2 linked regions of the Tunturibacter psychrotolerans genome follow. The protein of the gene in region 1 interacts with the protein of each later gene in a pairwise test. Links are inferred from orthologs where the notes say so. Each region holds a gene or a part of one and is shown in the gene's direction. Other genes may lie near its edges. The genes, in order: gyrB and gyrA.

Region 1 (3,536 bases):
GATCGTGGTGGCACCAGCCGAACCAGGACCACGAGCTACCACCACTGTCGTGGTCGTGATCACAGGCAAAGGCAGAGGTTGAGGCTGAAAGCATTGAGAATCCAACAATCGAGACAGCGATCAAACGGTTCAATTTCATTGGTTCACCTCGGGGGAGTTACGAGCCGAAGCATAGCAAGCCACATGGGTTAGGGGAGTACAACTTTCGGCGCAGCGGAGACGGTTACCAATGGTCTGAGACGTGCTTTGGGGAGGGCTCCTGCTGGGTACCTGGAGCGGCTTTTACCCCTTGTCGCGTGGTATACTTGAGGTACTGAGAAACAGCTCGAAACGTGTATAAAGCGCTGGAACGGCGCGGGTTTTCGCGGGCTGCGCGGACACGGGACGGGCTGAAAATTCTGCAACTTCAGCCACCGCTGAACGGAGATCCATGGCATCGACTGCATTCCCCACCGAAACTGCTCCTCTGGAGCTTGAAGCTGGCAAAATCAAAGACGCTACCGCAAAAGGAAAAGAAGGTGGCGGTTATTCGGCTGAGAACATTACTGTTCTGGAGGGCCTGGCGGCGGTCCGGCTGAGGCCGGCGATGTATATCGGTTCGACCGGCGAGCAGGGGTTGCATCACCTTGTATATGAGGTAGTTGATAACTCGGTCGACGAAGCGCTGGGTGGACACGCGACGAAGATCGATGTGACGATCCACGTCGATAATTCGATTACGGTGGTCGACGATGGCCGTGGGATTCCGGTCGACGACAAGGTAATCAATGGCGAAAAGATGCCGGCGGTACAGGTGGTGCTGACCATGCTGCACGCGGGCGGTAAGTTCGACGCCTCGAACTACAAGGTTTCGGGTGGTTTGCATGGCGTCGGCGTGAGCTGCGTCAATGCTCTGAGCGAGGAGTTTGACGTCGAGATCTGGCGCGACGGTCATGCGTGGGAGCAGGATTATTCGAAGGGTGCACCGATCAGCAAGCTGCGCAAGATGGGCGCCTCGACGCGTAAGGGCACGAAGGTTCATTTTCTGCCGGACAAGTCGATCTTTACGGTGACGGAGTTCAACTACGACACGCTGGCGCAACGGCTGCGGGAGCTCGCCTTTTTGAACAAAGGGCTAGAGATCCATCTGACAGACCAACGCACGACGGACTCGAAGACCGGGGAGTACAAGCACCAGGAGTTCAAGTACATCGGTGGCATTGCGGAGTTCATCAAGCATTTGAATAAAGGCAAGGCAGTGTTGCATGACAAGCCGATCTACATGGAGGCCGAGCGTGATAACGTGGCCATGGAGATTGCGCTGCAGTATAACGACGCCTACTCCGAGACGGTGTTTACGTTTGCCAACAACATCAACACTGTGGATGGTGGAACACATCTGTCGGGCTTCAAGACGGCTCTGACGAGGACGATCAATGCGGCGGGACAGTCGCTGGGGCTGTTCAAGGACGTTAAGGAAAATCTGAGCGGCGATGATGTGCGCGAAGGGCTGGTGGTTGTGATCAGCGTGAAGCTGTCTCAGCCGCAGTTTGAAGGACAGACGAAGGGCAAGCTGAACTCGGATATCGCAGGAACGGTGCAGGCGTTTGTGAATGAGCGGCTGGGAGCGTTTCTGGATCAGAATCCTTCGGTTGCGAAGAAGATTATCAATAAGGCGATCGATGCGGCGCGTGCGCGTGAGGCTGCGCGGAAGGCTCGCGACCTGACTCGGCGTAAAGGTGCTTTGGATGGCGGAGGACTGCCGGGTAAGTTGGCGGATTGTTCGGAGCGGCAGCCGGATCGTTGTGAGCTTTATCTGGTTGAGGGAGAGAGCGCAGGTGGAACGGCCAAGCAGGGTCGTGACCGGAAGTTCCAGGCGATTCTGCCGTTGAAGGGAAAGATTCTGAACGTAGAGAAGGCTCGCTACGATAAGATGCTGGGCCATGAAGAAATTCGCGCGATGATTACTGCGCTGGGTTGCGGCATCGGCAAAGACGACTTCGACGCGAGTAAGCTGCGCTACGGCAAGTTGATTCTGATGACCGATGCGGACGTCGATGGATCGCACATCCGCACGTTGCTGCTGACTTTCTTCTTCCGGCATATGACGGAGTTGATCAAGCGCGGGCATGTGTATATTGCGCAGCCGCCGTTGTATCGGATCAAGAAGGGTAAGTTCGAGCAGTACATCAAGGACGACCGCGAGTATGTAAGCGTGATGGTTAAGCGCGCCTCCGATGGCATGGTGATTCGCTATGGCAAGGACGGCGGTCGGCTTGAAGGTGCGGCGCTGACTAAATACATGGGCCAGCTAAACGACTATCTAGGCTTCTTCGATAAGGTGCAGAAGCGATTGCGGAATGATGACGTGACGCAAGCGTTTGCGGAGCTGTTCGCTCACGAGGGTAAGGATTCTGTGCGACGCGTGGACTTTGAAACGCCCGCGAAGGTCGAGGCCATGCGCGAGCGCCTGGTGGGGATGCAGAAGACCTATCAGTTTAAGAATGTTGGTGATGTCGTGATGGACGAGGAGCACAGAAGCTACTCGGTGAGCTATACCGATGCGCAGGGCGCTGTGAGGACGATTGACTGGGCGCTCGCTTCTGCGCCGGAAAGCCGGCAGATGCTAGCCAAACACGCGCAGATCAAAGAGCAACTGGTAGCACCGTTCTTTATCGAGTATGCAGCAAAGACCAAGGCCGAGGCTGCTGCAGAAGAGGCGGAGGAGATTGCTTCTGAAGAGGGCGTGGCTGAGATCGCTGCGGCTCCGGGAACGGTGGCTGAGGTGAAGCCGAACAAGAGAACGAGCAAGGCGTCGCAGGATCCAGTGGAGAAGAAGACGGCGCGCGATGTGTTCGAGTATGTAATCGAACAGGGCAAGAAGGAGTATCAGGTTCAGCGGTACAAGGGTCTGGGCGAGATGACGGCTCCGCAGCTATGGGAGACGACGATGGATCCGGAACGGCGCACGCTGCTGCAGGTGAAACTCGAAGACATTGCGGCCTGTGAAGAGATTTTTACGACTTTGATGGGCGAGGATGTGGAGAGCCGCCGGAAGTTCATCGAAGAGAATGCACTGGATGTGAAGAACCTGGATATCTAGCTCTGATTTTTTGTCGGTTGACGCATAACCTGGGATTATTGACACATAAAGTGGGATTTTGCGACACATATAGTGAGATAAACCTACTTCAGTCTGTGAATGGTCAGAGTCGGCGGTACTGTAGCTGGAAGCATAAGCTGAAATATCGAAGCAAAAGCTGAAAATATGACGGTCGCTGTAAGTTTCCGGCCTGCTTACGCTGCTGCTTGAACAACGACACTCTGGTGAGGCAAACAGCGACATTGAACAGTAGGTAGCGCGGCCCTGAAAAGGCCAGCGTCGGCGGTTCGATCCCGTCTCCGGCCACCACATTTTCAATAACTTACAAGCTGGACCAATTTCGCAAAGAGGCTCTCCGAGCACCTAATTGCTTTCGAAATCTATGGCTGCCAGAAGCGCCGCACGGTATCCGGCGTAGCCTGATCGCAGATCTTCGACAGTCCGGTCGCACTTG
Region 2 (3,723 bases), 5.3 Mb from region 1 along the record:
CAATCTTGAGCTCAGGGCTGAGGGCTACGATGTGACGAACCACCACAACCTGTACATTCAGGGAGCGACCCTCGACGTCGCTCAATCCGGCACAGACGCGGACGCACCGTACGGGAACAACCCCTTTGCATCAGACCCTCAAACAGCCGGCAGCCCCTATGCCGCAGGAACCGCGTATCCGGTCAAAGCCTCCAAGGGCGGTGTGACGGGTGGCGCGAACGATGAGCGTCGCTTCCTGCAGTTCGCTGGGAAGATCAACTTCTAACCAAACTGCAGTACCTTTATTGAGGGACGGGCCAAAAGCCTGTCCCTTTCTTTTTTAATTCTGCGCGACCTGTTCCTCGCTAGATTCCCTGTAAGTGCCGCGTTTTCTGCACATACTCTTTCCGTCCAGAAATGCCCTTCGTGCGCGGCTTTACCCCGCCGAATCAAGCATTTATCATGGAAGTACACCATGGCTGACGATCTGTTTCCGCAGGACCCGAAGAACCCCAACGCACCCTCCCCGCAGGACGCTAATTCAAACAACCCGCCCCCGGCAGGATCTCCTCCAGATGGCTCGACCGTTCAGGGCCGCGGCGCCGCGTTCATGCTTTCTATCAATATTGAGGAGGAGATGCGCCGGTCGTATCTCGACTACTCGATGTCGGTCATCATCGGCCGTGCGCTGCCCGATGTCCGCGATGGTCTCAAGCCCGTTCATCGCCGCATCCTTTACGGCATGCAGGAGATGGGCCTCCAATTCAATAAGAAGTACACCAAGTCCGCCAAGGTTGTGGGCCATGTTATGGGTAACTATCACCCCCATGGCGACTCGGCGATCTACGACACCATGGTGCGGCTTGCGCAGCCATTTTCTCTTCGCTATCTGTTAGTAGATGGCCAGGGAAACTTCGGCTCAGTCGATGGCGACTCCGCTGCGGCGATGCGTTATACCGAATCTCGCCTGACCCGGCTCGCCGGTGAGATGCTTGCCGATATCGACTACGACACGGTCGACTTCTCGCCCAACTATGACGAGTCCTCGCTTGAACCTACGGTTTTGCCAGCGCGGATTCCGAACCTTATCGTCAATGGCAGCTCGGGCATCGCTGTCGGCATGGCGACCAATATTCCGCCGCACAATCTCACCGAGATCGTGAATGCGTGTATCTCGCTGCTGCAGAAGTCTCCGCAGGATCACCGGTCTGATCTTGATCTGGTGCTCGAGCATGTTCTCGGTCCAGACTTTCCTACCGGCGGCTATCTCTTCGGCAAGACGAACATTCCTAACGCTTACCGCACCGGCCGTGGCCGTTTCATGATGCGCGCCAAGTGCAGCATTGAGAATATCTCCGGCGGTCGTCAGGCGATCATCGTTACTGAGATTCCTTATCAGGTTAATAAGTCGAAGCTCATCGAGCGTATCGCCGAGTTGGTCAATGAGGGCGTCATCACCGATATCGCTCGCGACGAGTTCCGTGATGAATCCGACCGCGATGGCATGCGTATCGTCATCGGCTTGAAGCGCGGTGCAGAGAGCCAGATTGTTCTGAATCAGCTGCACAAGCATACGCAGATGCAGGAGTCGTTCTCGATGATCTTCCTGGCTGTCCATAACGGTCAGCCAAAAGAACTGCCGCTCGATCAGGCGATTCGCGCCTTTCTTGATCACCGTACCGAGGTTGTTCGTCGACGGACTGCATTTCTTCTTGCAAAGGCCCGCGACCGCGAACACATTTTGCTCGGTTACCAGATTGCGCTCGACCATCTCGATAACGTCATCAAGATTATTCGTCAGTCTTCGAGCCGCGCCGATGCCCGAGAGAATCTGTTCTCTTACTTCTCGAACAAACGTATCAACCTTCGCGGAACTGAGCTTCGCGGTGTTACGCTCGATCCGGCTAAATACGGCGTCGACATGGCGTTTAGCGCCACCGGAACACTGATTCTCAGCTACAAGCAGATCGACGCTATCCTCGAACTTCAGCTCTACCGCCTGACTCAGCTTTCCATCGACGAGCTTCTCAAGGAACTCGCTGAAGTCCGCGACAACATTACTGAGTTTGAGTCGATCCTTGCATCGCCTGCGAAGTTGCGTAAGGTAATTGTCAAAGAGCTCACCGAGATTCGCGACAAGTATGGCGATGCTCGCCGCACGCAGATCATCGATGAGACCGCTGAGCTACAGCTTGAGGACCTCATCACAGACGAGCAGGTGGCGGTGACGGTGTCGAACACTGGCTACCTGAAGCGCACGCCGATCTCCATTTATAGGCAGCAGCGTCGCGGTGGCACTGGGCGTCTCGGGATGAAGACGCGCGAAGAGGACTTCGTCGCGCAGCTCATCATCGACTCTACGCATGCGTATCTGCTGTGCTTCACCAATACTGGGCGCGTTTACTGGCTCAAGGTGTATGAGGTTCCGGACGTGGGCGCTGCGGGTAAGGGTAAGGCGATGGCTTCGCTTGTTGCTCTGCAGCCCGGGGAGAAGGTCGTTACGATTCTTCCAGTCAAGGATCTGGAGGAAGACAACAAGTACATCTTGTTTGCGACGCGCAATGGAACGGTGAAGAAGACGGCTTTGAAGGACTTTTCGAATGTGATGGCGCGTGGGATTATCGCTATCAACATTGACAAGGACGATGAGTTGATCATTGCGCGGGTTACGGATGGCGAACAGGTGATCTTCCTGGCTACGCATGATGGTATGGCTATCCGGTTCAATGAGCAGGACTTACGTCCGATGGGTCGGCCGGCTACCGGGAATCGTGGCATTACGTTGAAGAAGGGCGACTATGTGATTGGGGCGGCGGTTACGCCTTCGAACGAGGCGCGGAATAAGGCTCGGCTGGAACGTGCTGCTCAGAAGGGGCTTACGGATCAGGTGGAGGCGGCGATCGATGAGGCAACGGTGTCGACTGATGCGCAGCCGCTGGAACTTGCTGAGCCTGGGGAACTTGCGGCGCCGGTTGCTTCAGCGGAAGTTGCGGCGAAGCTTGAAAAGCTTGATAAACAGCTGGGTTTGACGCCTTGCCTGGTTTTGACGGTTAGTGAGAATGGGTTTGGCAAGAGGACGGATGTTGACCAGTACCGGCTGCAATCTCGTGGTGGTAAAGGGGTTATCAACATGAAGACTACTCCTAAGATTGGCAAGGTTACGAGCATTCAGTTGGTGGATGACACGACCGAGATGATGGTGATCAGCCAGTTTGGGAAGATCATTCGCATTGATACTAAGAGTGTTAGGTCGGCTGGGCGTAGTACGCAGGGGGTCAAGCTGCTGGATCTTGAGGATCAGGATAAGGTGGCGGCTGCTGTGGTGATTCCTCCGGAGGAGGCTAAGACTCAGCCGGAAGAGGGAACTTTGCTGCAGTAGTTTTGTGATTTTTATTTTGTGGGTGGACGTGCCCGTTTTTGCTGGGGTTTTGGCAAAAACGGGCATTTTCTTGTGGTGATTCGGTGGTGTAAACGTGGTGGATTGCGTGGTGAACGTGGTCTTTTAGCAGTCAGTTTTTGGGGCTCGAAAAATGCGCCAGGTTTTGGGGATTTATTTTTGGTTGTTCCCTTTTTGGGAATGAGGTCGGGGTGGGGCTGCTATTCTTTTCTCGCTTCGCTGTCGCGCGCCCTGTGGTGATGGGGTTTGCCGCGTTAGGAGAACTCCGATGAGCGACAACGAGAAGGCAAAGGTCAGTCTCACGCAGAGAGTTAAGCATGAGTTGATTGAGTTCTGGGTGATCGCCT

What was found.
Region 2: the proteins of gyrB (region 1) and gyrA interact in binary tests that used the Escherichia coli proteins (3 or more experiments, as listed by UniProt). The link is inferred for Tunturibacter psychrotolerans from one-to-one orthologs.

What each region holds. Positions count from the first base shown.
Region 1 is NZ_CP132942.1:5,580,140-5,583,675, forward strand. Bases 65-3,282 are described here. They hold gyrB (DNA topoisomerase (ATP-hydrolyzing) subunit B), read left to right. Parts: upstream 65-430; coding sequence 431-3,082; downstream 3,083-3,282. Other genes in these bases: RBB77_RS23440 (hypothetical protein), read right to left, coding at 65-139. Also shown: more of RBB77_RS23440, read right to left, coding at 1-64; RBB77_RS23450 (hypothetical protein), read right to left, coding at 3,446-3,536. UniProt on the Escherichia coli protein: DNA gyrase negatively supercoils closed circular double-stranded DNA in an ATP-dependent manner to maintain chromosomes in an underwound state.
Region 2 is NZ_CP132942.1:289,807-293,529, forward strand. Bases 154-3,558 are described here. They hold gyrA (DNA gyrase subunit A), read left to right. Parts: upstream 154-454; coding sequence 455-3,358; downstream 3,359-3,558. Other genes in these bases: RBB77_RS01060 (TonB-dependent receptor), read left to right, coding at 154-265. Also shown: more of RBB77_RS01060, read left to right, coding at 1-153; RBB77_RS01070 (hypothetical protein), read left to right, coding at 3,645-3,723. UniProt on the Escherichia coli protein: A type II topoisomerase that negatively supercoils closed circular double-stranded (ds) DNA in an ATP-dependent manner to maintain chromosomes in an underwound state.